2 linked regions of the Bosea vaviloviae genome follow. The main gene of each other region encodes a partner of the protein of the gene in region 2 in a complex. Links are inferred from orthologs where the notes say so. Each region holds a gene or a part of one and is shown on either strand. Other genes may lie near its edges. The genes, in order: ccmE and ccmB.

Evidence for each region.
Region 1: the proteins of ccmB (region 2) and ccmE are in contact, whole or in part, in a solved structure (PDB 8CE8), measured with the Escherichia coli proteins. The link is inferred for Bosea vaviloviae from one-to-one orthologs.

The regions. Positions count from the first base shown.
Region 1 is NZ_CP017147.1:2,769,891-2,785,632, forward strand. What follows is about bases 1-2,993. They hold ccmE (cytochrome c maturation protein CcmE), read left to right. Parts: upstream 1-1,217; coding sequence 1,218-1,769; downstream 1,770-2,993. Other genes in these bases: ccmI (c-type cytochrome biogenesis protein CcmI), read left to right, coding at 103-1,221; BHK69_RS12880 (heme lyase CcmF/NrfE family subunit), read left to right, coding at 1,777-2,993. Also shown: more of BHK69_RS12880, read left to right, coding at 2,994-3,789; BHK69_RS12885 (cytochrome c-type biogenesis protein), read left to right, coding at 3,795-4,262; BHK69_RS12890 (hypothetical protein), read right to left, coding at 4,420-4,941; BHK69_RS12895 (trypsin-like peptidase domain-containing protein), read left to right, coding at 5,137-6,330; BHK69_RS12900 (response regulator transcription factor), read left to right, coding at 6,455-7,138; BHK69_RS12905 (sensor histidine kinase), read left to right, coding at 7,197-8,654; BHK69_RS12910 (bifunctional [glutamine synthetase] adenylyltransferase/[glutamine synthetase]-adenylyl-L-tyrosine phosphorylase), read left to right, coding at 8,672-11,626; BHK69_RS12915 (PAS domain-containing sensor histidine kinase), read right to left, coding at 11,867-14,137; pepN (aminopeptidase N), read right to left, coding at 14,409-15,742. UniProt on the Escherichia coli protein: Heme chaperone required for the biogenesis of c-type cytochromes. Transiently binds heme delivered by CcmC and transfers the heme to apo-cytochromes in a process facilitated by CcmF and CcmH.
Region 2 is NZ_CP017147.1:905,999-916,015, forward strand. The notes cover bases 320-3,284. They hold ccmB (heme exporter protein CcmB), read right to left. Parts: upstream 2,154-3,284; coding sequence 1,485-2,153; downstream 320-1,484. Other genes in these bases: BHK69_RS04260 (heme ABC transporter permease), read right to left, coding at 320-579; BHK69_RS04265 (hypothetical protein), read right to left, coding at 698-940; BHK69_RS04270 (hypothetical protein), read left to right, coding at 1,240-1,488; ccmA (heme ABC exporter ATP-binding protein CcmA), read right to left, coding at 2,150-2,746; acnA (aconitate hydratase AcnA), read left to right, coding at 3,000-3,284. Also shown: more of BHK69_RS04260, read right to left, coding at 1-319; more of acnA, read left to right, coding at 3,285-5,711; BHK69_RS04290 (acyl carrier protein), read left to right, coding at 6,066-6,347; BHK69_RS04295 (3-hydroxyacyl-ACP dehydratase FabZ family protein), read left to right, coding at 6,529-6,999; BHK69_RS04300 (beta-ketoacyl-ACP synthase), read left to right, coding at 6,996-8,126; BHK69_RS04305 (beta-ketoacyl-ACP synthase), read left to right, coding at 8,158-9,480; BHK69_RS04310 (SDR family oxidoreductase), read left to right, coding at 9,477-10,017. UniProt on the Escherichia coli protein: Required for the export of heme to the periplasm for the biogenesis of c-type cytochromes.

The sequences.
Region 1 (15,742 bases), 1.9 Mb from region 2 along the record:
TGCGCTCTGACAAGAAGCGCGGTCTGAGATGAGGCGCCTGCGTGACCCTTTGTCGCCACCTTCGCGCGTGAAGCGCGGCCCGCGATTGTCTAAGAGTTCCTGATGCTGATCTGGATCATCTTTGCGGTCATGACGGGGGCGGCGGTTTTCGCGCTGCTCTGGCCGCTCGGCCGTGGCCAGGGCGCGGCTTTCGCCGACGGCTCGGATGCCGCGAGCCTCTATCGCGCCCAGGTCAATGAGATCGACCGCGACCTCGGCCGCGCGCTGATCGGCCCGGCCGAGGCTGAAGCTGCCCGTGTCGAAGCCGCGCGGCGCCTGCTGCGCGCGGCCGACAAGGAGGGCGATCCGGCCGGCGAGACGGAATCGTCCCTGCGCCGCCGCCGCGCCAGCTCGGCTTTGGCCTTGTCCTTTGTGCCGCTGCTCGCATTGCTGGTCTATGGCGCCTATGGCTCGCCCACGCGTCCTGACCAGCCGCTGTCGGCGCGGTTGCGCAGCGATCCGTCGCAGCAGGATTTCGCGGTGTCGCTGGCCCGCATCGAGGCGCATCTGGCGGCTAATCCGGCAGATGGGCGCGGCTGGGCGGTGCTCGCGCCGGTCTATCTGCGGCAGGGCCGGCCCGAAGACGCGGCGCGCGCCTTCACTGCTGCGATCCGCAATGGCGAGGACGGGGCGGAGATGCGCGCCGGTCTCGGCGAGGCTCAGATCCTTACGGCCGGCGGCGTGGTGACGGTGGAAGCGCGCGAAACCCTCGCCGAGGCGCTCAAGCGCGAACCCGGCAATCCCCGCGCGCGCTACTTTCTCGCCATCGCCAGGGAACAGGACGGCGACAGCCAGGGCGCTGTTGCCGCGTTCGAAAGCCTGCTCAAGGATGCGCCGCCCGGCGCAGCCTGGGCCCCGGCCGTGCGCCAGAGGTTGCAAGCTCTCGACAACCACGCGCTCGACAGAGATACGGCGCGGGCCGAGATCGCCAAGCTGCCGGCGGCTGATCAGCAGGCGGCGATCCGTGGCATGGTCGAGGGGCTGGCCGAGCGCCTGAAGGCGGGCGGCGGCACGCTGGCCGAATGGGAAAGATTGGTCCGCTCGCAGAATGTGCTCGGCGAGAAGGCCGCCGCGCGCGAGGCTGTCGCGATGGCGCGTTCGCGCTTGTCGCAGGACAGCGCCGCACTCGTGCAGCTCGACCAGCTCGCGGGCGAACTCGGGCTGAAGGAGCCGGCGCCATGACTGCTGCCGAGCCCACTGCCGAGCCCGCTGCCGAGCCGTTGCGTCCGGTCGCCGCCAAGCGCCGCTGGACCCGCAAGCAGCGCCGTCTGGCCCTGATCGGCGCCGCCGGCGTCGTGCTCTGCCTTGCCGCCGGGCTGGTGCTCGTCGCCATGCGCGACACCATCGTCTTCTTCTACGGACCGACCGAGATCGTCGAGAAGGGGCTCGCGCCCGGCACGCGCATGCGGCTCGGCGGGCTGGTCGAGACAGGGTCCGTCGTGCGTGGCCCGGGTCAGCGCGTCGTCTTCGCGGTCACCGACAGCAAGACCACGCTCAACGTGACCTATCAGGGGCTCTTGCCCGATCTCTTCCGCGAAGGGCAGGGAGTCGTCACCGAAGGCGTCTTCGAGGGCGCGGGCCGCTTCCGCGCCGACTCCGTCCTGGCCAAGCATGACGAGACCTATATGCCGCGCGAGGTCGCCGACACGCTGAAGAAGCAGGGTCATTGGCAGCCGGGAGCGGCGGGCCCGAACCCATCCCCCGCCACGCCACCCCCCGTCACCAAATGAGGCGCGCATGATCGTCGAGATCGGCCATTTCGCGCTTGCCTTGGCGCTTGGCGTTGCCGTGGTGCAGGCCCTGGTGCCGCTCTGGGGCGTGGCGCGTCATGACCGGGCGCTGGCCTCGGTCGGCACCGCTGCGGCGATCACCTGCTTCCTGCTGGTCGCCTTGGCTTTCGCGGCCCTGGTCGCGTCCTATGTCCGGTCCGATTTCTCGGTCGAGAACGTCGCTTCGAACTCGCATTCGGCCCAGCCGCTGATCTACAAACTGACCTCGGCCTGGGGCAATCACGAAGGCTCGATGCTGCTCTGGGTCTTGATCCTGACGCTGTTCGGGGCGCTGGTCGCGCTGTCGCGCCGCTCGCTGCCGGCGCGGTTGCGGGCCGGCACGCTCGCCGCCCAAGGCGCGGTCACGGTCGCCTTCCTCGCCTTCACGCTTCTGACCTCGAACCCCTTCCGGCGGCTCGATCCGGCACCGGGCGAGGGCCAGGATCTCAACCCGATCCTCCAGGATCTCGGTCTCGCGATCCATCCGCCGCTGCTCTATGTCGGCTATGTCGGCTTCTCCATCACCTATGCCTTCGCGGTCGCCGCCCTGATCGACGGGCGGATCGACGCGGTCTGGGCGCGCGCAGTCCGGCCCTGGACGCTGCTCGCCTGGGTGTTCCTGACGCTGGGCATCGCGATGGGCTCCTATTGGGCCTATTACGAGCTCGGCTGGGGCGGCTGGTGGTTCTGGGATCCGGTCGAGAACGCCTCGCTGATGCCCTGGCTTGCCGGCACGGCGCTGATCCATTCCACCGTGGTGATGGAGAAGCGCGACGCGCTCAAGGTCTGGACGATCCTGCTCGCGATCCTGACCTTCTCGCTCTCGCTGCTCGGCACCTTCATCGTCCGCTCCGGCGTGCTGACCTCGGTGCATTCCTTCGCCAGCGACCCGGCGCGCGGGCTCTTTATTCTCGCGATCCTGATTGTCTTCGTCGGCGGCTCGCTGGCGCTCTTCGCCTGGCGTGCGCCCTTGCTCAGGCAGGGCGGCCTGTTCGCACCGGTCTCCCGCGAGGGCGCGCTCGTCGTCAACAACGTCTTCATCGCGACCTCCTGCGCCACGGTCTTCATCGGCACGCTCTATCCGCTGGTGCTGGAGATGCTGACCGGGGACAAGATCTCGGTCGGCCCGCCCTTCTTCAACGCGACCTTCGTGCCGCTGCTGGTGCCGCTGCTGCTGGTCCTGCCGCTCGGCCAGTCGCTTGCCTGGAAGCGTGGCAATCTGCTCGGCGCGGCGCAGCGCACTGCCGCTGCCTTCGGCCTCGGCATCCTCGTTGCGGTCGGCGTGCTCGCCTATATGCGCGGCGGGCCGGTCCTGGCGCCGCTCGGCATCGGGCTTGGCGTCTTCCTGGTCACTGGCGCGATCTTCGACCTCGGCGAGCGCATTGTCGCGCGCGCCAGCGGCCTGCGGGCCGTTCTGTCGCGGGCGAAGGGCCTGCCGCGCTCCGCCTGGGGCACGGCCTTCGCCCATGCCGGCGTCGGCCTGAGCGTGATCGGCATCGCCGCCGCCGCCTGGAGCACGGAGGCGATCGGCATCCTGAAGCCGGGCGAAAGCCTGACCAGCGGCCGTTATACCGTGGTGCTCGAAAGCATCACCCCGCGCCCCGGCCCCAATTTCCGCGAGGATGTGGTGCGTTTCCGCATCCTGTCGGGCGACAGGCCGCTCAAGCCCGTCGAGGCGATGAAGCGCGTCTACACGGCCCGCGCCATGCCGACGAGTGAAGCGGGCATCCGCACCGACGGCCTGAGCCAGGCCTATGTCAATGTAGGCGAGATCGAGAGCGATGGTGGCATCGCCGTCAGGCTCTACGACAAGCCGCTGATCCTGCTGATCTGGATCGGCGCGATCGTGATGGCCTTCGGCGGCGCGCTCTCGCTGACCGACCGGCGCTTCCGGCTGGCGGCGCCGCAGCGTGCCAAGCCTGCCGACAAAAAGCCTGCCCGCGCCAAACCCGTCCCCGCCGCGCCTCAACCGGCGGAGTGAGGCCGATGCTGCGCGCCCTTGTCATCGTTGCGCTTTGTCTGGGCTGGGCCGGCCCAGGTCGCGCCGTCCAGCCTGACGAGGTTCTGCCGAACGCCGCGCTCGAACACCGCGCCCGGGCGATTTCCGGCGGCTTGCGCTGCCTCGTCTGCCAGAACCAGTCGATCGACGATTCCGACGCGCCCCTGGCCCGCGATCTGCGCATCCTGGTGCGCGAGCGGCTGGTCGCCGGCGACAGCGACGCGGCGGTGCAGGATTTCGTCGTCGCGCGCTATGGCGATTTCGTGCTGCTGCGCCCGCCCTTCACGATCGCGACCGTGGCGCTCTGGGCCGGGCCCTTCCTGATCCTGCTCTTCGGCCTCGCCTTCATCTGGCGCAGCGGGCGGCGCATGAAGCCGCTGGGCGGGGCGGCAGCGCCGCTGTCTCCCGACGAGCAGGCGCGCATCGAAGCGCTGATGAAGCGGGACGGCGAGTAGACCGCATCTCATGCCAACGGGTTTTCCATCTGGCTTGAACCGTCGTTGCGAGGAGCGTGAGCGACGAAGCAATCCAGGAGGGCTCGCTCTACGCCCCCCCTGGATTGCTTCGCTGCGCTCGCAATGACGGCGTGGTTCCAGCTGAAATCATCAGAGTCTAGCGGCTGATGCCGCATTGGCTGGAGAGTTCCGCCGCATAGGACGTATGATTTCGGCCGGAGACGGCATAGGCGGCCCTGCCGCTCGCAGATGGCCGGCTTGAGGCATATGTCGCGTAGGTGCGCGCGAAACATGCAGCTTTTGCGCCGCTATGTCCCCGTTCCGCCGCGATCTTCAGCCCGACGGCATAAATTTGGCCGGCAGCTCTCGGCGCGGAGTATCCGGCGGTTTGCCCTTCCTGCCGGCGCGCCGCCCGATCGGCCAGCCGGTCGATCCCACATCGGCTGTGCTGCTCGGCATTATAGGCCGGTGTCGAGGCTGCGTGCCAGTTCCGCCGCCCATTGGCCTTCTCCACGACGACGGCGTGCTTGGCGAAGACCTGCGCATAGCAGCCGGCATTGGCGTAGCCTCGCCCCTCGGCTATGCGCAGCCCGGATTGATAGGCCGTGACGGTCTGCGCCAGCGCCGCATTGCTGCCGAGCAGCAGCATGGCGGCGACCGCATGTCTGAGAACGCCCATTACCAATCCCCCCGGCGAATATCGGTTCGCGGATGGAGTGTTCCTGCAGCGTAAACGCCCGTCAAGCGTGCGGGGGCGAGCCCGCCCCAACCTTACGAAATCGTCATCTTCGCGCCAAATCCGGGTAAGGCTGCGCCCGTCATGGTCCCTCGCACAGACAGGGAAGGCCCTGCCGATTTGACCGAGGGTTTCGCCATGACGACCACCACCTCAAGATCCATTCTGAAGCGCGGCGTCCTGATCGCCGGCGCCGCCACGCTCGGCATCGGCCTTGCCGCCGGTATCGCCGATGGCGCGCTGAAGCTCGATCACCGCGCCTTCGCCCAGCCGATTCAGCTCTCGGGTGTCCAGACGCAGCTGCCCTCCTTCGCCGACATCGTCGAGAAGGTGAAGCCCGCCGTCGTCTCCGTCCGCGTCAAGACCCAGACCGTCGCCGCCACCGATGAGGACGGCCAGGGCAGCCTGGACGATCTGCCGCCCGGGCTGCGGCGCTTCTTCCGCCAGGACGGCCAGGATGGTCCGCGTCAGGACGGCCCGCGCCAGGGCCGGCCGCAGCCGCGCCAGGGCATGGCGCAGGGCTCCGGCTTCTTCGTCAGCCAGGACGGCTATGTCGTGACCAACAACCACGTCGTCGAGAACGCGGTCGAGGTCCAGCTCGTCACCGATGACGGCAAGACGCTCGAGGCCAAGGTCGTCGGCACCGATCCGCGCACCGATCTCGCGCTGCTGAAGGTCAAGGACGGCGGCAATTTCCAGTACGTCCAGCTCGCCTCGGCCAAGCCGCGCATCGGCGACTGGGTGCTGGCTGTCGGCAACCCCTTCGGGCTCGGCGGCACCGTGACCGCCGGCATCGTCTCGGCGCAGGGACGCGATATCGGCTCGGGCCCCTATGACGATTACCTGCAGATCGACGCGCCGGTGAACCGCGGCAATTCGGGTGGGCCGACCTTCAACCAGCAGGGCCAGGTCATCGGCGTCAACACCGCGATCTTCTCACCCTCGGGCGGCAGCGTCGGCATCGCCTTCGCCATTCCCTCCGCGACCGTCGAGCAGGTCGTCGATGCGCTGAAGAAGGACGGCTCGGTCGCGCGCGGCTTCATCGGCGTGCAGATTCAGCCGGTGACGAGCGAAGTCGCCGACGCGATCGGCCTCAAGGAGGCGCGTGGCGCCCTGGTCGCGAGCGCCGAGCAGAACGGCCCGGCCGCCAAGGCCGGCGTCAGGCGCGGAGACACCATCGTCGCCGTCAATGGCGAGCAGGTGAAGGATGCGCGCGACCTTTCGCGCCGGATCGCCAAGTTCGCGCCGGGCACCAAGACCAGTCTCACGGTCTGGCGTGACGGCAAGGAGCGCCAGCTCAGCTTCGAGGTTGGCCGCCAGCCGGCGGCCTAAACAGGGGCAGGCTCGAGTCTCACGGTTCCTGTCGCCCCCACCGGGAGACCAGCCTTCACCGCGGCAGGCCGGATGCGTATCGTCCGGCCTGCCGTTTTTGCGTTTTGTAGGATAGGCTTATCCCATGCGACTCTTGATCGTTGAAGATGATGCCGAGGCAGCGGCCTATCTGACCAAGGCCTTCCGCGAGGCCGGCCATGTCGCCGACCATGCCGCTGACGGGCTCGAAGGCTACGCCATGGCGGAAGGCGGCGGCTATGACGTGCTGGTGGTCGACCGCATGCTGCCGCGCCTCGACGGGCTGTCACTGATCCGCTCGCTGCGCGAGCAGAACGACGTGACCCCGGCGCTGATCCTCTCGGCGCTGGCGCAGGTCGATGACCGCGTGAAGGGCCTGCGCGCCGGCGGCGACGACTATCTGCCGAAACCCTATGCCTTTTCCGAACTGCTCGCGCGGGTCGAGGTGCTGTCGCGCCGCCGCGCCGCGCCGGCTTCCGAGCCCACGACCTATCGCGTCGGCGATCTCGCGCTCGACCGGCTCGCCCACCGCGTCGCGCGCGGCGAAGAGGAGATTCCGCTGCAGCCGCGCGAGTTCCGCCTGCTCGAATATCTGATGAAGCATGCCGGGCAGGTGGTGACGCGCACCATGCTGCTGGAGAATGTCTGGGACTATCATTTCGACCCCCAGACCAATGTCATCGACGTGCATGTCAGCCGCCTGCGCGCCAAGGTCGACAAGGGCTTCGAACACCCGATGATCCACACCATTCGCGGCGCGGGATACATGGTCCGTGACACGGCGCGCTGATCCTGCGGGGCAGGGCGCGGCTACGCAGAGCGTCCCGCGCAAGACGACCACGCATCTGTTGCCAAACCTGTTCCGCACCACCGCCTTCAAGCTTACGGCGGTCTATCTCGTCATCTTCGCGCTCTTCGCCGGCTTCGTGCTGGGCTATGTCGCCTGGAATGCCAGGCGCCTGCTCGACGACCAGATCCGCTCGACCATTGATGCCGAGATCCAGGGGCTTGCCGAGCAGCAGCGCCAGGGCGGCATCAGGCGGCTCGTCAACATCATCGAGCGGCGCTCGCGCGGGCCCGGCGCCTCGCTCTATCTCGTCACCACACCGGTGGGCGATCGTCTCGCCGGCAATGTCGAGGCCGTGCCGCCCGGCGCGCTCGACCGGCCGGGCGAGAGCGAGATCGAATATGCGCGCTCCGCCGATGCGGTCGACACGCCGAGCCGCGCGATCGTGCGCGTCTTCGTGCTGCCTGCGGGTTTCAGGCTGCTGGTCGGGCGCGATGTCGAGGAGCGCGAGCGTCTCGGCGTGGTGATCAGGCGCGCGGCTGGCTGGTCGCTGCTGCTGGTCTTCGTGCTCGGCTGCTTCGCGAGCTGGTTCGTGGCGCGCCGCGTGCTGAAGCGCGTCGACGGCATGACCGATACGGCCCAGTCGATCATGGCCGGCGACCTGAAGGGCCGGTTGTCGATCTCGGGCACGGGCGACGAGCTCGATCGTCTCGCGCTGAACCTCAATGCCATGCTCGACCGCATCGGCGAATTGATGGCCGGCATGCAGCAGGTCTCCGACAACATCGCCCATGACCTGAAGACGCCCTTGACCCGGCTGCGCAACCGCGCCGAGGAGGCACTGCGCACGGCGAAATCGCCCGACGCGCTGCGCGCCGCGCTCGACGGCTCGATCGACGAGGCCGACAACCTGATCCGCGTTTTCAATGCGCTCTTGATGATCGCGCGGCTCGAGACCGGCCGCATCCAGGACAGCATGGATGCGCTCGACCTCTCCGAGATCGTCTCCGGCATGGCGGAGCTCTACGAGCCGCTGGCCGAGGAGGCAGGCCTCTCGCTGGTCACTGAGGTTGCGCCGGAATTGCATGTCTCGGGCAATCGCGAATTGCTTGGCCAGGCGCTCGCCAACCTGATCGATAACGCCCTGAAATACGGCCAGCCGGTCGAGGCGGGCGCGGCGACGGTCGTCGTCTCGGCGGCTCCTGTCGGCTCCGAGATCGAGCTTGTCGTCGCCGATCATGGCCCGGGCGTCCCGGAGGCCGATCGCGGCCGCGTGCTGGAGCGCTTCGTCAGGCTCGACCAGAGCCGCAGCAAGCCGGGCTTCGGGCTCGGCCTCTCGCTGGCGGCCGGCGTCGTCAGGCTGCATGGCGGCCAGCTCAGGCTGGAGGACAATGCGCCGGGCCTGCGCGTGGTGATCTCCCTGCCGCAAGTGCAGCCGAAGCCTGTGGACATGCCCGAGGGCGGCGCGCTCCCGGCCTCGACAGCGCAGCCGAACCCTGCTGGCTTGCAGTCGGCTTGACTGGCGGGACTGAGACGATGGACGGGCGGCTTTGCGATCGATTGAAGGCCGCGCCCGTGCTGCCGGCCAAAGCCCGCCGCGAGGTGCTCCTGGTGCGCGAGCTGATCGAGCGCCTGCGCGACGATCAAGCCGCCGAGGCTCTGACGCAGCACTTCGCCGCCAACCCGGCATCAGTCGATCTCGTCGCCGGCATCCTGGCGCATTCGCCCTTCCTGACGCAGATCATGCGGCTTGATCCCGCGGGCCTCGTCTCGGCGCTGACGACAGCGCCGGAAGCGCGCCGCGATGCCTTGCTGGCCGAGATCGCGGCGACCGCCGCGTCGGGCGTCGAGACGGCCGAACTCATGCGCGCCCTGCGCCGTTTCCGGCAGGCGATGGCGCTCTTGATCGCGCTCGCCGATATCGGCGGCGTCTGGGATGTCGAGGCGGTCACGGCAGCGCTGACGGCGATGGCCGATGCCGCCGTGCGTCTCGCGACCGAGCATGTCCTGCGGCAGGCGGCCGATCTTGGCCGCATCCGCTTGAGCGATCCGGCCGATCCCGGCGTGGGCTGCAGCCTCGTCGTGCTCGCGCTCGGCAAGCATGGCGCGGGCGAGCTGAACTACTCCTCCGACATCGATATCGTCGTCTTCTTCGATCCTGAAACCGCCGAGGCTGCGGGCGTCGCCGAGCCGTCGAGCTTCTTCGTCAAGCTGACGCAAGCCATCGCCCGCATCATCCAGGAGCGCACGCCCGACGGCTATGTCTTCCGCGTCGATCTGCGCCTGCGGCCGGACCCGGCCTCGACCCATGTCGCGGTCGCGCTGCCATCAGCCTATTCCTATTACGAGACCGTCGGCCAGAACTGGGAACGCGCCGCCATGATCAAGGCGCGGCCGGTCGCGGGCGACCTCGCACTGGGCAAGCGCTTCCTCGCCGATCTCGCGCCCTTCATCTGGCGCAAATATTTCGACTTCGCCGCGATCGCCGACATCCATGCGATGAAGCGCCAGATCCAGACGGTGAAGGGCCATGAGACGATCGCGGTCGAAGGCCATAATGTGAAGCTCGGGCGCGGCGGCATCCGCGAGATCGAGTTCTTCGTGCAGACGCAGCAGCTTGTCTTCGGCGGTCGGCGCCCGGCCCTGCGCGGCCCGCGCACGCTGGAGATGCTCGGCGAACTGACGCATGAGGGCTGGATCACGCCCAAGGCGCGCGACGAGCTGGCCGAATCCTATCGCTATCTGCGCGTGATCGAGCATCGCCTGCAGATGCGCCATGACGAGCAGACGCAGACCCTGCCCAAGGCGAAGGGCGATCTCGAAGCCTTCGCGCGCTTCTGCGGCTATCCCTCGACTGCGGCCTTCGGCAAGGCGCTGACGGCTCATGCCAGGCGCGTCGAGGGGCACTACGCCTTGCTCTTCGAGGAGGGGCCGAGCCTGGCCAGCGAAGCGGGCACGCTGAGCTTCACCGGCACCGAGCTCGACCCGGACACATTGGCGACCTTGCGCAAGCTGGGCTTCCGCGATCCGGGCACCGCTGCCGAGACGGTGCGCGGCTGGCATTTCGGCCGCCGCGCCGCCGTCACCAGCGCTCGCGCCCGCGAGGTTCTGACGGAGCTCACGCCGGCGCTGCTGGTGGCGCTCGGCCGCACCGTCGATCCCGATGGCGCGCTCGCCCATCTCGACAACGCCTTCGTGCGCATGCCGGCGGCAGTTGAATTGCTGACGCTACTGCGCTCGCATGCCTCGCTGCTGACGATCTTCGCCGACATCCTCGGCAGCGCGCCGAGGCTCGCCAAGGTCGCCGCGCTCTATCCCCATGTCCTCGACGGCATCATCGACCCGGCCTTCACCTCGGCCAATCTTGACACCGATGCCTTGACCGGTCGCATCAGGGCCGTCGTCGGCAATCCGCCGCCCAGCGTCGAGGACGGGCTCGACCGTCTGCGCGATGCGGCGCGGCAGGAGAATTTCCTGGTCGGCGCGCGCCTGATTTCGGGCGTCTACCGGGCCCAGCAGGCGGGCCAGGCTTATTGCGCCGTGGCCGAAGGCTGCCTGCGCGTCGCCTTCGACGATACGCGCGCCGCCTTCGCCGCCGACCATGGCCTCATTGCGGGCGCGGAGACGGTGGTGCTGGGGCTGGGCCGGCTCGGCGCGGGCGAGCTGACGCCGTCCTCCGATCTCGACCTGATCCTGCTCTATGACCGGCCGGAAGACGCCGGCCCGAGCGACGGCGCCAAAAGCCTCGACCCCGTCACCTGGCATGTCCGCTTCACCCAGCGGCTGGTTGCGGCGCTGACGGTGCCGACGCGGCGCGGTGGGCTCTACCAGGTCGATATGCGCCTGCGGCCGACCGGCAACAAAAGCCCGGCGGCGACCCAGTTCTCCGGTTTCGAGGCCTATCACACGGGCGAGGCCGAGATCTGGGAGGAGATGGCGCTGACGCGCGCTCGCGTTGTCGCCGGCGATGCCGGGCTGGCGCAGCGGGCTCAGGCTGCGATGACCCTGATCCTGCGGCGCGAGCGCAAGCCGGCGAAGGTTGCCGCCGCGGTGCTGGAGATGCGCGCCCTGATCGCCAAGGAGAAGGGCGAGACCGATCCCTGGGATCTGAAGCTCGTGACGGGTGGCCTGACCGATCTGGATTTCCTGGCGCAGTTCCTGGTGCTGGCCCATGCCGCGCGCCACCCTGGCCTGGTCGCGCCCGATACCGCCTCGGTTTTTGCCGCGGCGCGGGAGGTTGGATTGCTGTCGGCGGCCGATGCGGCGTTCCTCATCGAAGCGCACAGGCTGATCGGCGATGTTCAGCTCTGGCAGCGTTTCACCGTCGACGAGACGTTCGATCCCGCCGCCGTGCCGCCGCGCGTGCTCAAGCGGATTGCGACGGCTGTGGGCCGGCCGGACGCCAAGGTGCTGCGGGCGGAGCTGGACGAGATGCGCGCCGGTGTCCGCGCCCTGTTCCAGAAGCTGCTCGGCGCGGCCCGCGCCGGGTGAAGGGCGCAATGACTTGTCACGGACGCACCGCCGTCATTCCGGGGCAGGCTGCAGGATCGAGATCGGGACCCCTTCGTCATGGTCGGGCTTGCCCCGACCATCCACGTCTTCGTGCGTCGAGGCCTGTGTTCAAGACGTGGATGCTCGCCACAAGGGCGAGCATGACGAACCGGAGCAGCCTCGTGATCATGGGTTCCGGGCTCGCCTCTGTGGGCTGCCCCGGAATGACGGCGTGGTTCCTTAGGCCGCCTGGGCGGTGATGCGCCCGGTGCCGCCATCCAGCGGCAGATGCACCATCACGATGGTGCCGGCGCCGATCGATGAGCGCAGGCGCAGCGAGCCGCCATGCAGTTCTGCCAGCGAGCGGGCGATGGCGAGACCGAGCCCTGAGCCCTGATAGCTGCGGGTGAGGTCGCCCTCGACCTGCTCGAAGGGGCGCCCGATACGGTCGATCTTCTCCTTGGGAATGCCGATGCCGGTGTCCTCGATATAGATGTTGAGCGCACCCGGTACCTGGCGCAGCCGCACCGCGACCTGCCCGCCTTCGGGCGTGAACTTGACCGCGTTGTCGATGAGATTGCCGAGGATCTGGTAGAGGGCGTGCGGATCGGCCTCCAGGCGCAGGTCGCGCGGCCCCTCGATGCGCAGCGCAAGGTGCTTGCGGTCGATTTCGCTGCGCGCCTTGAGGACGGCTTCGTCGATGACCAGGCCCACCGCGACGTCGGATTTCTCGAGCCGCATCCGGCCGGCCTCGATGCGGGCCATGTCGAGGACGTCGTTGATGACGCCGAGCAGATAGCCGCCGCTGGAGCGGATATCGCGGACATAGTCGAGATAGCGGTCGCAGCCGAGGCTGCCGAACAGGCCGTTTTCCATGATCTCGGAGAAGCCGATGATGGCGTTGAGCGGCGTGCGCAGTTCATGGCTCATATTGGCCAGGAATTCCGACTTGGCCCGGTTGGCGCTCTCGGCCGCAGCCTTCTGCTCCAGATAGCGCTCGGCCATGTCGGCGAGCTGCTGCGCCTGCGCTTCCAGCTTCTGGCGCGAGGCCTTGAGGTCGGTGACATGCATCAGGAGCTGGTGCTCCGATTGGGTCAGGCGCTCCTCCTGCTGCTTCAGCTTGGTGATGTCGGTGCCGACCGAGACCGAGCCGCCATCCTTGGTGCGGCGGCCGTTGATCTGCAGCCAGCGGCCGTCAGACAGGCGCGCCTCATAGGACGAGGCGCCGACCGTGCCGCGCATGGTGCGCACCGGCTCGCGGTCGATATTGGGCTGGGCGCTCAGCGCCATCAATTGATCATGGCCGATGCCGACCTGGAGCAGTTCCGAGGGGAGCTGGTGGAGCTGCTGGTACTTCGCGTTGCACAGGACGAGGCGGTTATCGGCATCCCAGAGCACGAAGGCCTCGGAGATCGCCTCGACGGCGTCGCGCAGGCGGGCGTCGGCGGTCGCCGTGCGCTCGGCCATGTTGCGCTGCTCGGAGATGTCGACGGCGATGCCGACGAGATGCTGCGAATGGGTCCGGCGGTCGATCACGAGTTCGGCCCGGGCCTTGAGCCAGACCCATTCGCCGGAGGCGCCGCGCACGCGGAACTCCTGGTCGAGATGCTCGGCTTCGCCGCGGCTGATCGCATCGGCGAGCGCGTAGAGATCGACATCGTCGGGATGGATGAAGGCGCTGACCTCGCCGAAGGACATGTAGTCGCCGGAGCGGTCATAGCCGAGCATGGCGTACATCGAATCCGACCAGTAGATCCGGCCACGCGCCAGATCCCAGTCCCACAGGCCGCAATGGCCGCGGTTCAGGGCGGAGTCGATGCGCTGGCGCACGCGGTCGCAATCCTCGTCGGCCGCCGAGGCTCGCCGCGATTGCAGGATGAAGGCGAGGGTGAGGGCGACGAGCACGAGCGCGGCTGAGCCGATCAGCGCCAGGAGCGCGCTGCGGCGCTGCTGCCAGGTCGCGAGCGCCCGGGACACGGGCTGCATCACCGCGACCTGGCCGAGCGGGGCCGGAAGATTGCGGACGGTCGCGAACACCTCGGTCGCGCCCGGCAGGGTGATGCGCATCACGCCGGCGCGGTCGCCGAACACGGTCAGCGGCTGGGTCTGGCCGAGGAGGTCGACCAGCGTGCGCTGGGTCTGGCCGATGACGGGCTCGCTGGCGATGACCTGCCCGTCGGCTGCGCTGACATGGACGATGCGGCCATGGGGGGCGAGGTGCTTGGAGGCCAGCGTTGCAAGAAGAGACGCAGGCGAGGCGCCGGTCTGGACGGCGATCTCAAGTTCTCGCACGATCAGCGCCGAGACGAGGTCGATGTCGCCTGCAGCATCGACCAGGGCGTCATCTCGCATGGCCGAGGTTTGAACCAGGGCCCCGGCGCCCAGGATGAGCATGAACACGGCGACGAGCGCCGGCAAGACTTTGCGGAAGATCGGTTCGAGGCTCTCGAAACGCCGATAAAGCGGGTGCGTCAGCGATCTGGCGACCCCCAGAATCGTGTCTGCGCGCATAGATGCGCAGCTCGCGTTGGCACGCGTCATGCCCGTCCCCCTTCGGATATTCGGTACCGTCAGTAAGATCGGGAGACGTGCCGCATCCCCTCGAATCACTTTGAGTTGAATCCGCGCGGGCCGGTTTGTCTAGCCTTGAGTTGAATCGGAGTGCAAGAATTCGCCTCCAGGTTGTAGCGATCGAATCAATGAATCCTGTACGGGTAATGAAACGTTAACGTTTCGGGCAAGCGGCCCCTCAGTGCCCGTCTGGGCCGCTCCTCGATGCCGTTCAGGCGAGCGCGCGCTCGGCGATATCGGCGACGTCCCGCGACAATCCAGGCGTCCGCGCGACCAGCGCCAGAGACGCCTGAGCGAGATCCTTGCGGACGGGTTCGAGCATCTTCCAGCTCTTGAACGAGCCGAGCAGGCGCGAGGCGACCTGGGGGTTGGTCCGGTCGAGCGCGATGACCATGTCGGCGACGAATTCGTAGCCTGCGCCGTCGGCCCGGTTGAACTGGGTCAGGTTCGCCGCGAAGCCGCCGATCAGGGCGCGCACGCGGTTGGGATTGCCGAGCGAGAAGGCCTTGTTCTGCATCAATCGCTTGACGCGGTCGAGCGTACCCGGTTCGGCGATCAGCGCCTGCGCCATCAGCCATTTGTCGAGCACCAGCGGTTCGCTGGCATAGATCTCGGCGAAGCGCCCGATCAAGTGCTCGCGCGCATCGCCGGGGATCAGCGTCATGGCCGCGAGCGCGGCCAGCCGGTCGGTCAGGTTGTCGGCGCTCGAAAACTGCTGCTCAACCAGCCGGGCTCCCGCCTCGGGAGCGGCGATGGCGATCAGCCCGAGCGCCTCGTTGCGTAGGGCGCGGCGGCCGGCGGAGGCCGCATCGGGAGCGTAGGCGGCCTTCTTGGCGAGCGTGTCGCGCAGACCGACCAGCGTCGCTTCCAGCGCCTGTCCGATCGCACCCGACAGGCTGCGATGGGCGCCATAGATCGCATCGGGATCGACATCGCCGCCGATCTCGCGGGCGATGTCGGCCGGGGCCGGCAGGCGCAGCACCTGGGCGGCGAAGGCTGGGTCGGCAAGCCCCTGTTCGCGCAGGAAGCGGTCGAGCGCGCCGGCGATCTCGGCCGCCTTCGCCAAGAGGACGGCGCCGTCGGTGCCGGGGCGCCCGGCAGCGACCAGGGCCCGCGTCGCCACGCTCTGCAGCGCCTGCCAGCGGTTGAAGGAATCGCTGTCGGCCGAAAACAGGCGCAGCAAATCGGCGTCGGAGAGATCGAGCTCGAGCCGCACCGGCGCCGAGAAACCACGCAGCAGCGAGGGGATCGGCGCTTCCGCGACATCGCTGAAGACCACCGAAAGCGAGGGCCGGTCGAGCACGATCAAACCGTCGTCGGCATAGGCGCTCGATCCGGTCGTCAGGGGCAGGTCGCCATCCCGGCCGACGAGACCGAGCGCGACCGGCAGCACCACCGGCTGCTTCGTCGTCTGGCCCGGCGTCGGCGGGGTCGTCTGGGCGAGGTCGAGCGTGTAGCGCTTCGCCCGCGCGTCATAGCGGCCCGAGGCGACGATGGTGGGCGTGCCGGCCTGCTCGTACCAGCGGGCGAAATGGGAAAGGTCCT
Region 2 (10,017 bases):
CCCCCCGCTACGAAACACCGAGGCCGGCTGATGGAGCGTGTTCCACCAGTCGACCGAGAATTTGATGATCGGCACATTGACGAAGCCGACCAGCGTCAGGATCGCCACCGCCCGCCCGGCCCGGGCGGAATCGTCGAGCGCGCGCCAGAGCGCGATGATGCCGAGATAGATCAGGAACAGCACGAGCACCGACGTCAACCGTGCGTCCCAGACCCAATAGGTGCCCCACATCGGCTTGCCCCAGAAGGCACCGGTGAGCAGGCAGATCAACGCGAAGCACGCCCCGATCGGCGCCGCCGCCTTCTGGGCGACATCCGCCAGGGGGTGCCGCCAGACCAGCGTGCCGAGGCCGGAGACCGCCATCATCGTGTAGAACATCAGCGCGAGCCAGGCGGCCGGGACATGCACGAACATGATCCGGATGGTCTCGCCCTGCTGGTAGTCGGCCGGAGCGACGAACCAGGCGAGATAGAAGCCGAGCGCGAGCATCAGCGTGGCCGCGCCGGTCATCCACGGCAACAGCGCGCCCGACAGGCGCATGAAGCGCGTCGGATTCGCGAAATCGATCAGGCTGGCCATGTCATCGCGATCGGCTTGTCCTCATCCGGCGGAAGCCGGAACTCGAACCTGATCTAGCAATCACGGCGCGTCTCAACAATCCACGACACGCGCGGCAAATCGCGTCGTGGCGGCCGGGTCAGTCCTCGTTTTGCAGGGACGATGCCTCGGATCCGTTACCGCCGACGACGCCAAAATCGCGCGATCGAACGCCTTCCGGAGCAAGACTGAAGCCCTCCGACTCCAACCCGCGCCGTAGCAGTTCGCGCACCGCGGCGGCGCGGCTCGGCATCCGCTTCTCGAAGCGAAAGTTCTCGACCGCGCGCAGTTCGTCCTGATTCAGCATGATCTGAAGCCTGTCGGCACGTTCCAGCTCAACCATCGCCCCTTCTCTCCATGGGCCAAATGAGTAAGTGACTATGTAATTGCACTATCGGCTGAATCAACAGGTTGTTGAAAAAGCGGGAGTTTGGCCGTCGACACCAACATCCCATGGACCGGCTCTTGCGCAGGAAAGGCCGATGGCCGCGTTGCCGCCATTGCCGGCGACACTGTCAAAAGCATGCATGTCGCCATCGGCGTTTCATACTAACTAATTGAACTATATAATACTTTTTTGATTTCCACGTTGCTTCGAATCAACGTCAGCCCTATGCTCGATCATGAACAGGAGGGCCAGCCATGCTGATCCAGCTATCCACCAGCATCCAGGACGACATCAAGGAAACCGTCAGGTCCAGCGCCAGCCAATCGCTGGTTCTGGATGTGTTTGCGACGGCCGAGAGCATCCGCCGCAAGCACGAAGATCAGAATGTCGCGCTCGAAGACATCGCGAACATGGTGGCGCGGGCTGCGGCGCAATACGGTTGCGCCCTGGAGTTCGGCGATCGCGGGGCGCACCTTGTCGAGCGGCCGCTGGTCTTGTCCTAATCCGCCTGGCGCAGGGCCACGGCCGCCGCGACCGTGCCGATCACGATCGACCCCAACGTGAGCGCGCACAGGATCAGAAACGGCGTCAGGAACGGAACCGTGCCGCCCAACGCGCTGTTGGCGGCCGAGACGCCGAAGATCAGCACCGGAATCGTCAGGGGCGCGACCAGGACGGGCAGGATCAGGCCGCCACGCCGCAAACCGGCCGTCAGCGCCGCCGCCGCCGCCCCGATGAAGCTTAGCGCCGGGGTTCCAACCAGCAAGGTCGCCGCGACCGGCAGCATCGCGTCCACGGGAAGCGCGACCAGCAGGCCGAGCAGCGGCGCGGCCAGCGCCAATGGCAGCCCAGTCGTCAGCCAATGCGCCAGCCCCTTGGCCAGAACGCTGAGTTCGAGCGGCAGCGCCGAGGCGCGGATCAGATCGAGCGAGCCGTCCTCCTCATCGCTCTGGAACAGGCGGTCGAGCCCGATCAGCGTCGAAAGCAGCGCGCCCAGCCAGAGGATGGCCGGACCGATCCGCGACAGCAGGTTGAGATCGGGCCCGAGCGCGAACGGCACCAGCACGACCAGCGTCAGGAAGAAGACGAGCGCCAGTTCCCCGCCGCCGCCGGCGCGCGAGGCGAGCATGAGGTCGCGCTTCAGGATGGCGAGGAAGGCGCGCGTCACGGTCCGATCCTCAATTCGCGCGCAGCTTCGAGGCCCAATGGCCCATGCGTTGCCGCCAGGATCGCGCCGCCCTGAGCGAGATGATCGCGCATCAGCCCGGCCAGCATCGCTTGCGCGGCGGCGTCCAGCGCCGCCATCGGCTCGTCGAGCAACCAGAACGGCCGCCGCGATACCAGGAGCCGCGCCAGGGCGACGCGGCGGCGCTGCCCCGCCGAGAGATAGCCCACCGGCAGGCCAGCGACATGCAGCAGGCCGACAGCCGAGAGCGCGTCCGGCGGCGCCGCACCGGGATCGCCGAGCAGCTCTTGCGCGAAGACGAGGTTCTCCTGTGCCGTCAGCGTGACCTTCAGCCCGTCGCGGTGACCGACGAGATGGCTGAGCTCGGCCAGCGGCGCATCCTCGGCCCCCTCGATCCGCATATCCCCGCCATCGGGCCGCAGCCGGCCGCACAGCATCGCGATCAGGCTCGACTTGCCGGCGCCGTTGCGCCCGGTCAGCGCGATCGCTTCGCCATGACCGAGCCGGAAGCTCAAGCCCTCGAAAATCAATCGCCCGCCGCGCCGGCAGCTGAGATTCTCGGCGTTCAGAACCAGCTCGGAGAATGAAAATTGCGACAAGGCTACAGCGTCTTCCCAAGCGTCAAAGTCATCGCCGCGCTCATACGGTACATGTAGCGGGCTTCTTGGAATTGCTCTATAGAACCCGTGGCTACGCCGCACGCCGATCCGGCGCGGGGCTCGGGCACTCCCGAGGCGGCGCGCGCGTCATGCGCATTAGGCCTTCGATCCGGCAAAGCCGCAAGGCTCACCGGCTCGCGACCGCAACCCCTTGATCAGGATAGCCCGCATGGCTTCGCTCGATTCCTTCAAATGCCGCAAGACCTTGACCGTCGGCACCAAGAAATACGTCTACTACTCCCTCAAGATCGCCGAGAAGAACGGCCTGCCCGGCATCTCGAAGCTGCCCTTCTCGATGAAGGTTCTGCTCGAGAACCTGCTGCGCTTCGAGGATGGTCGCTCGGTCACCAAGACCGATATCGAGGCCTTCGTCGGCTGGCTCGACGACAAGGGCAAGGCCGGCAAGGAGATCGGCTTCCGCCCCGCCCGCGTGCTGATGCAGGACTTCACCGGCGTTCCCGCCGTAGTCGACCTCGCCGCGATGCGTGACGGCGTCAAGGCGCTCGGCGGCGACCCCAAGAAGATCAACCCGCTGGTCCCGGTCGATCTCGTCATCGACCATTCCGTCATCGTCGACGAATTCGGCTCGCCCAAGGCGCTGAAAGCCAATGTCGACCTCGAATATCAGCGCAATGGCGAGCGCTACCGCTTCCTGAAATGGGGCCAGCTCGCCTTCGACAATTTCCGCGTCGTCCCGCCCGGCACCGGCATCTGCCACCAGGTCAATCTCGAATACCTCGCCCAGACCGTCTGGACGGGTAAGGAGAAGGTGAAGAAGGGCAAGAAGACCGAGACCGTCGAGGTCGCCTATCCCGATACCGTGGTCGGCACCGATTCGCACACCACCATGGTCAACGGCCTCTCCGTGCTCGGCTGGGGCGTCGGCGGCATCGAGGCCGAGGCCGCCATGCTCGGCCAGCCGCAGTCGATGCTGCTGCCCGAGGTCATCGGTTTCAAGCTCACCGGCAAGCTCAAGGAAGGCATCACCGCGACCGACCTCGTGCTGACCGTCACCCAGATGCTGCGCAAGAAGGGCGTCGTCGGCAAATTCGTCGAATTCTTCGGGCCGGGCCTCTATGCGCTGACGCTCGCGGACCGCGCCACCATCGCCAATATGGGCCCTGAATACGGCGCCACTTGCGGCTTCTTCCCGGTCGACGCCGAGACCCTGAACTATCTCGACACCACCAGCCGCAAGCCGGCCCGCGTCGCCCTCGTCGAGAAATATTCGAAGGCGCAAGGGTTGTTCGCCACCCGCGCCACGCCCGATCCGGTCTTCACCGACACGCTCGAGCTCGACCTGACCACGGTCAAGGCCTCGATGGCCGGTCCCAAGCGCCCCGAAGGCCGCGCCGATCTCGGCGCCATCAAATCCGGCTTCGCCGCCGCGATGGACACCGAATACAAGAAGGGCGTCGAGCTCTCGCGCCGGGTCAAGGTCGAGGGCAAGAACTTCGACCTCGGCCATGGCGACGTCGTCATCGCCGCGATCACCTCCTGCACCAACACCTCCAACCCCTCGGTGCTGATGGCGGCGGGCCTGCTCGCCCGCAACGCGGTCGCCAAGGGCCTGAAGGTCAAGCCCTGGGTCAAGACCTCGCTCGCGCCCGGTTCGCAGGTCGTGGCGGAATATCTCGCCAAGGCCGGCCTGCAGAAGGACCTCGACAAGCTCGGCTTCAACCTGGTCGGCTTCGGCTGCACCACCTGCATCGGCAATTCCGGGCCACTGCCGACCGAGATCTCCAAGACCATCAACGAGCAGGGCCTGATCGCGGCCGCCGTCATCTCCGGCAACCGCAATTTCGAGGGCCGCGTCTCGCCCGACGTGCAGGCGAACTACCTCGCCTCGCCGCCGCTGGTCGTCGCCTACGCTCTGGCGGGCTCCGTGCAGCTCGACCTGACCACTGAGCCGCTCGGCATGGACAAGACCGGCAAGCCGGTCTTCCTGAAGGACATCTGGCCGACCAACAAGGAAATCCAGGCCTTCATCGCCAAGAACGTCACCAAGGCGATCTTCAAGGCGAAATATGCCGACGTCTTCAAGGGCGACGCCAACTGGCAGAAGGTCAAGACGCCCCAGAGCCAGACCTATGCCTGGGAAGACGCCTCGACCTATGTGCAGAACCCGCCCTATTTCGAGGGCATCAGCCAGACGCCCAAGCCCGTCACCGAGATCGTCGGCGCCCGCATCCTGGGCCTGTTCGGCGACAAGATCACCACCGACCACATCTCGCCGGCCGGCTCGATCAAGGCGGCCTCGCCCGCGGGCAAGTATCTGATGGAGCACGGCGTCGAAGTCGCCGACTTCAACCAGTACGGCACGCGGCGCGGCAACCATGAGGTGATGATGCGCGGCACCTTCGCCAATATCCGCATCCGCAACCACATGATGGGCCCCAACGGGCGCGAAGGTGGCTACACCATCCACTATCCCAGCAAGGAAGAGCTGCCGATCTATGACGCAGCGATGCGCTACCAGCAGGAGAAAGTGCCGCTGGTCGTCTTCGCCGGTGTCGAATACGGCAACGGCTCCTCGCGCGACTGGGCGGCGAAGGGCACCAACCTGCTCGGCGTCAAGGCCGTGATCGCCCAGAGCTTCGAGCGCATCCACCGCTCGAACCTGGTCGGCATGGGCGTGGTGCCGTTCACACTGGCCGAGGGCACGAGCTGGGCTTCGCTCGATCTCAAGGGCGACGAGAGCGTGACCATCAAGGGCCTCGCCACCGTGAAGCCGCGCCAGATGCTGGAGGCCGAGATCACCTCCGCCGACGGCAAGGTCAAGAAGGTGCCGATCCTCTGCCGCATCGATACGCTGGACGAGATCGACTACTTCAAGAACGCCGGCATCCTGCAATACGTGCTGCGCGGCATCGCGGCCTGAGTTTTCCTTCTCCCCCATCAAAGTCGGCTGTTGCCGACTTTGACACTTTGGCTTGCCCATCTCGGGCAAGCCCGAGATGGCGGGGAGAAGGTGGCTCCGCGAAGCGGAGACGGATGAGGGAAGGGCCGGCGCAAACCGGAAACTCCTCGTCCAGTCCATCCGTCCCTCATCCGACCCGGCTTCGCCGGCCCACCTTCTCCCCCGAGGGGAGAAGGAAAAAGCCCACAGTTGTCCTCTTTCCGCCCTCGGTGTAAGGGGGCGTCACAGTCATCCTCGGCGGGGGGCTTGGGGCAGGCGCGGGATCCCCGCGCCCGGATGTCGCCCGCCATCATCATTCAAGACGGGAGCACCCGCATGTCCGCCACGTTCGAGACGGTCGCCGGCATTATTTCCGAGACCTGCGACATTCCACGCGAAAAGATTACGCCCCAGAGCCACGCCATCGAAGACCTCGGCATCGACTCGCTCGCCTTCCTCGACATCGCCTTCGCGATCGACAAGGCCTTCGGCATCAAGCTGCCGCTCGAGCAGTGGACCCAGGAAGTCAACGAGGGCAAGGCGCCGGCCGAGCAGTATTTCGTGCTCGATAACCTGTGCAAGCGCATCGACGAGCTCGTGGCTGCCAAGAAGGCCTGAGGTCGCAGGAAGGCCTGAGGTCGACGGCAGGCCCAGCGCCTGACGCGAGCTTGATCTGCGCTCGGCCTTGAGCCGGGCACACTCTCCCGATAGAGCATATGCAAGCCCGCGCGCGGAGACTTCGGTCCGCGGCGCGGGCGCGCGCCGTCTCAAGGTCGCGCCCGACAAGGCCAAGGATCGCATGCGCCTCGAATATTTCGACATGATCGACACCGTTGTCGCATTCGAACCTTCGGAAAAGCGCATCACCACGCGCTCGACCGTGCCGTCGGCAACTGCGAGCCCGGTCTTCGAAGGCCATTTCCCCGGCCACCCGCTCGTACCCGGCGTCCTGCTGACCGAGACGATGGCGCAGGCCTCCGGCTATCTGCTGCTGGGCCTCAACGGGCTGACCCAGATGCCCTTCCTGATGACGGTCGACAAGGCGCGCTTCCGCACTTTCGTCGAGCCCGACGCCGTTCTCGACGTCTTCGCCGAATTGGTGATCGAGGGGTCGGGCTACGCCGCCACCAAGGCGAAGATCACCATCGCCGGCAAGCCGATCTGCGACGCTGAATTGCGGTTCCGACTGATGCCCTTCCCCGCCGACATGCGCGCGCTGATGGAAGGCCGCATCAAAACCATCGGCCTCAAGCCGGAGCCTGCGCGATGAACCCGCACGACGTCGTCATCACCGGGATCGGACTGGCATCCAGTCTCGGCGAGGGGCTGGAGGCCCATGCGCAGGCGCTCGCAGTCGGCGCCGCGCCGCATACCGACATCACGAGCTTCGCACCCTATCCGGTTCACCCGCTGAAGCCGCTCGAACTCGACCGCCAGATCCCGAAGAAATCGGATCAGCGCCAGATGGAGCCTTGGCAGCGGCTCGGCGTCTACGCCGCCGGCCTGGCCCTCGATGAGGCCGGGCTGAAGCAGGATGTCGAGGCCAAGAGCGTACTGCAGGTCATCGTCGCCGCCGGCGGCGGCGAGCGCGACCATGCCGTCGACGGCGCCATCCTCACCGGCCTGCGCGGCGCGGGCGAGCCGGGAGCCTTTCTGAACGAGCGCCTGATGGGCGATCTGCGCCCCACGCTCTTCCTCGCCCAGCTCTCGAACCTGCTTGCCGGCAATATCGCCATCGTCCACGGCGTCACCGGCGCCTCGCGCACCTTCATGGGCGAGGAGCAGGCCGGCGTCGACGCCATCCGCACCGCGCATGCCCGCATCGCGGCCGGCCAGGCTGAGGTCATGCTGGTTGGCGGCGCCTATAATGCCGAGCGGCGCGACATGCTGCTGCTGCTTGAACTCGGCGGCTACTTGCGCAAGGGCGAATTTGCCCCGGTTTTCGCGCGCGAGGATGCGCCGGGCCTCATCACCGGCAGCGCCGGAGCCTTCCTGGTGCTCGAATCAGCCGCGCGCGCCGCCGCGCGCGGCGCCAAAGTCCATGCTCGGCTGAGCCATGTTGCTGCGGCGCGCTCGAAGCGCCAGCCCGGCACGGTCGAGGCGGCCCTGAGCGGACTGCTCTCGGGTTTTGGCGCGATTGCACCCGGCGCCCTGGCGATCTCGGCCGCGACCGGCGCCGCCGGAGTCACAGCGGAGGAGGCTTCGGTCATCGCTGCGCTGCCGCAAGCCAGGCGCGTCGCGACCGGCGACCTCGTCGGCCATGCCGTGGAGGCCGCATTCCCGGTTTCCGTTGCCTTGGCCGCGGCCGCCATCTCGGCAGGGCAGGCCAAGGAGGCGATCGTCACCGGCGCCGGCCATTGGCGCGGCGAGGGCGCGGCGCGCCTGGTGAAAGCGTGAGGATCGATCGATGAGCGCCAAGAACCAGACTATGGCCAACCAGACTGCCGTGAACCAGACTGCGGCAGGCCAGACCGCAGCCCATCGCGACGCCAAGGGCCGCCGGGTCGTCGCCGTTACCGGTCTCGGCATCGTCACCTCGCTCGGCCAGGGCAAGGAGGCCAATTGGCAAGCGCTGACCGCCGGCAAATCCGGCATCCACCGGATCGAACGCTTCCCGACCGAGGGCCTGCGCACCACCATCGCCGGGACGGTCGATTTTCTCTTCGACGGCTCCTTCACCGCGCCGCAGCTCTCGGAAAAGCTCGCGACGCTCGCAGCCGACGAGGCGGTCAGCCAGAGCGGCCTCGGTCAGCCCGGCGATTTTCCCGGCGAGCTCTTCATGGCGGTGCCGCCTGTCGAGATGGAATGGCCGCAGAAGCAGGAGCTGGCCCAAACTCTTGAAGGCGACGTGGATTATGACGGGCTTTTGCGCGCCGCCGCCTCGCAGAAATTCAAACCCATGCACGAACTCTTCCTGTTCGGCGCAGTCGCGGATCACATCGCCGACAGATTCGGCACCAAGGGCTCGCCGATCTCGCTCTCCACGGCTTGCTCCTCCGGCGCGACCGCGATCCAGATGGGCGTTGAGGCCATCCGCCGCGGCGATACGCAGGCCGCGCTCTGCATCGGCACCGACGGCTCGGTCCATGCCGAGGCGCTGATCCGCTTCTCCCTGCTCTCGGCGCTCTCGACTCAGAACGATCCGCCGGAAGCCGCAGCGAAACCCTTCTCGAAGAACCGCGACGGCTTCGTCATGGGCGAAGGCGCCGGCGCGCTGGTGCTGGAGGATTACGACCATGCGCTCGCGCGCGGCGCGACCATCCTGGGCATCGTCGCGGGCTGCGGCGAGCGCGGCGACGGCTTCCACCGCACCCGCTCGAGCCCCGACGGCAAGCCCGCGATCCTGGCCATGCAGGATGCGCTCGACGATGCCGGGCTTACGCCCGACGATGTCGACTACATCAACGCGCACGGCACCTCGACGCCCGAGAACGACAAGATGGAGGCGATGAGCTGCGCCGCCGTCTTCGGCGAGCGCATGGCGAGCCTGCCGATCTCCTCCAACAAGTCGATGATCGGCCACACGCTGACCGCGGCCGGTGCGGTCGAGGCCGTGATCTCCTTCATGACCATCGCCAATGGCCGCATCCCGCCGACGATCAACTACGCCAATCCCGACCCGGCGATAGCGCTCGACGTCGTGCCCAACACGGCGCGCGACGCGACGGTGCGCACCATCATCTCGAACTCCTTCGGCTTCGGCGGCCAGAACACCTGCCTCGTGCTGACTGTGGAGCCTACCCACGCATGACCCGCATCCTCGTCACAGGCGGCGCCAAGGGCGTCGGCGCCGCGATCGTCCGTGCGCTGGCCGCGGCCGGTCACGATGTCGATTTCACCTATCGCTCATCGCCCGACCAGGCGCAGGCACTCGTCGCGGAGATCAATGCGGCCCACCCCGATCGTCTCCTCGCCGCCCTCCCGCTCGATCTCTCCGACAAGGCCGCGCTCGACGCCTTCTGCGAGGGGCGCGAGGCGGAAAGCTATTTCGGCTTCATCCACAATGCCGGCCAGCCCTATGATTCGCTCGCCGCGATGATGGCGCAGGACAAGGCCGAAGCGGCGATGCAGGTGAATTTCTGGGCCTTCTCCCGGCTCGCCAAGAGCCTGATGCGCAACATGATCCGCGCCCGCGCTGGCCGCATCGTCGCGATCGGCTCCGTCGCGGCCTTGCGCGGCAACCCCGGCAATGCCGCCTACGCCGCCTCCAAGGGCGCGCTGATCTCCTATGCCAAGACGCTCGCGGTCGAGACCGGCAAGCGCGGCGTCACCGTCAACGTGATCGCGC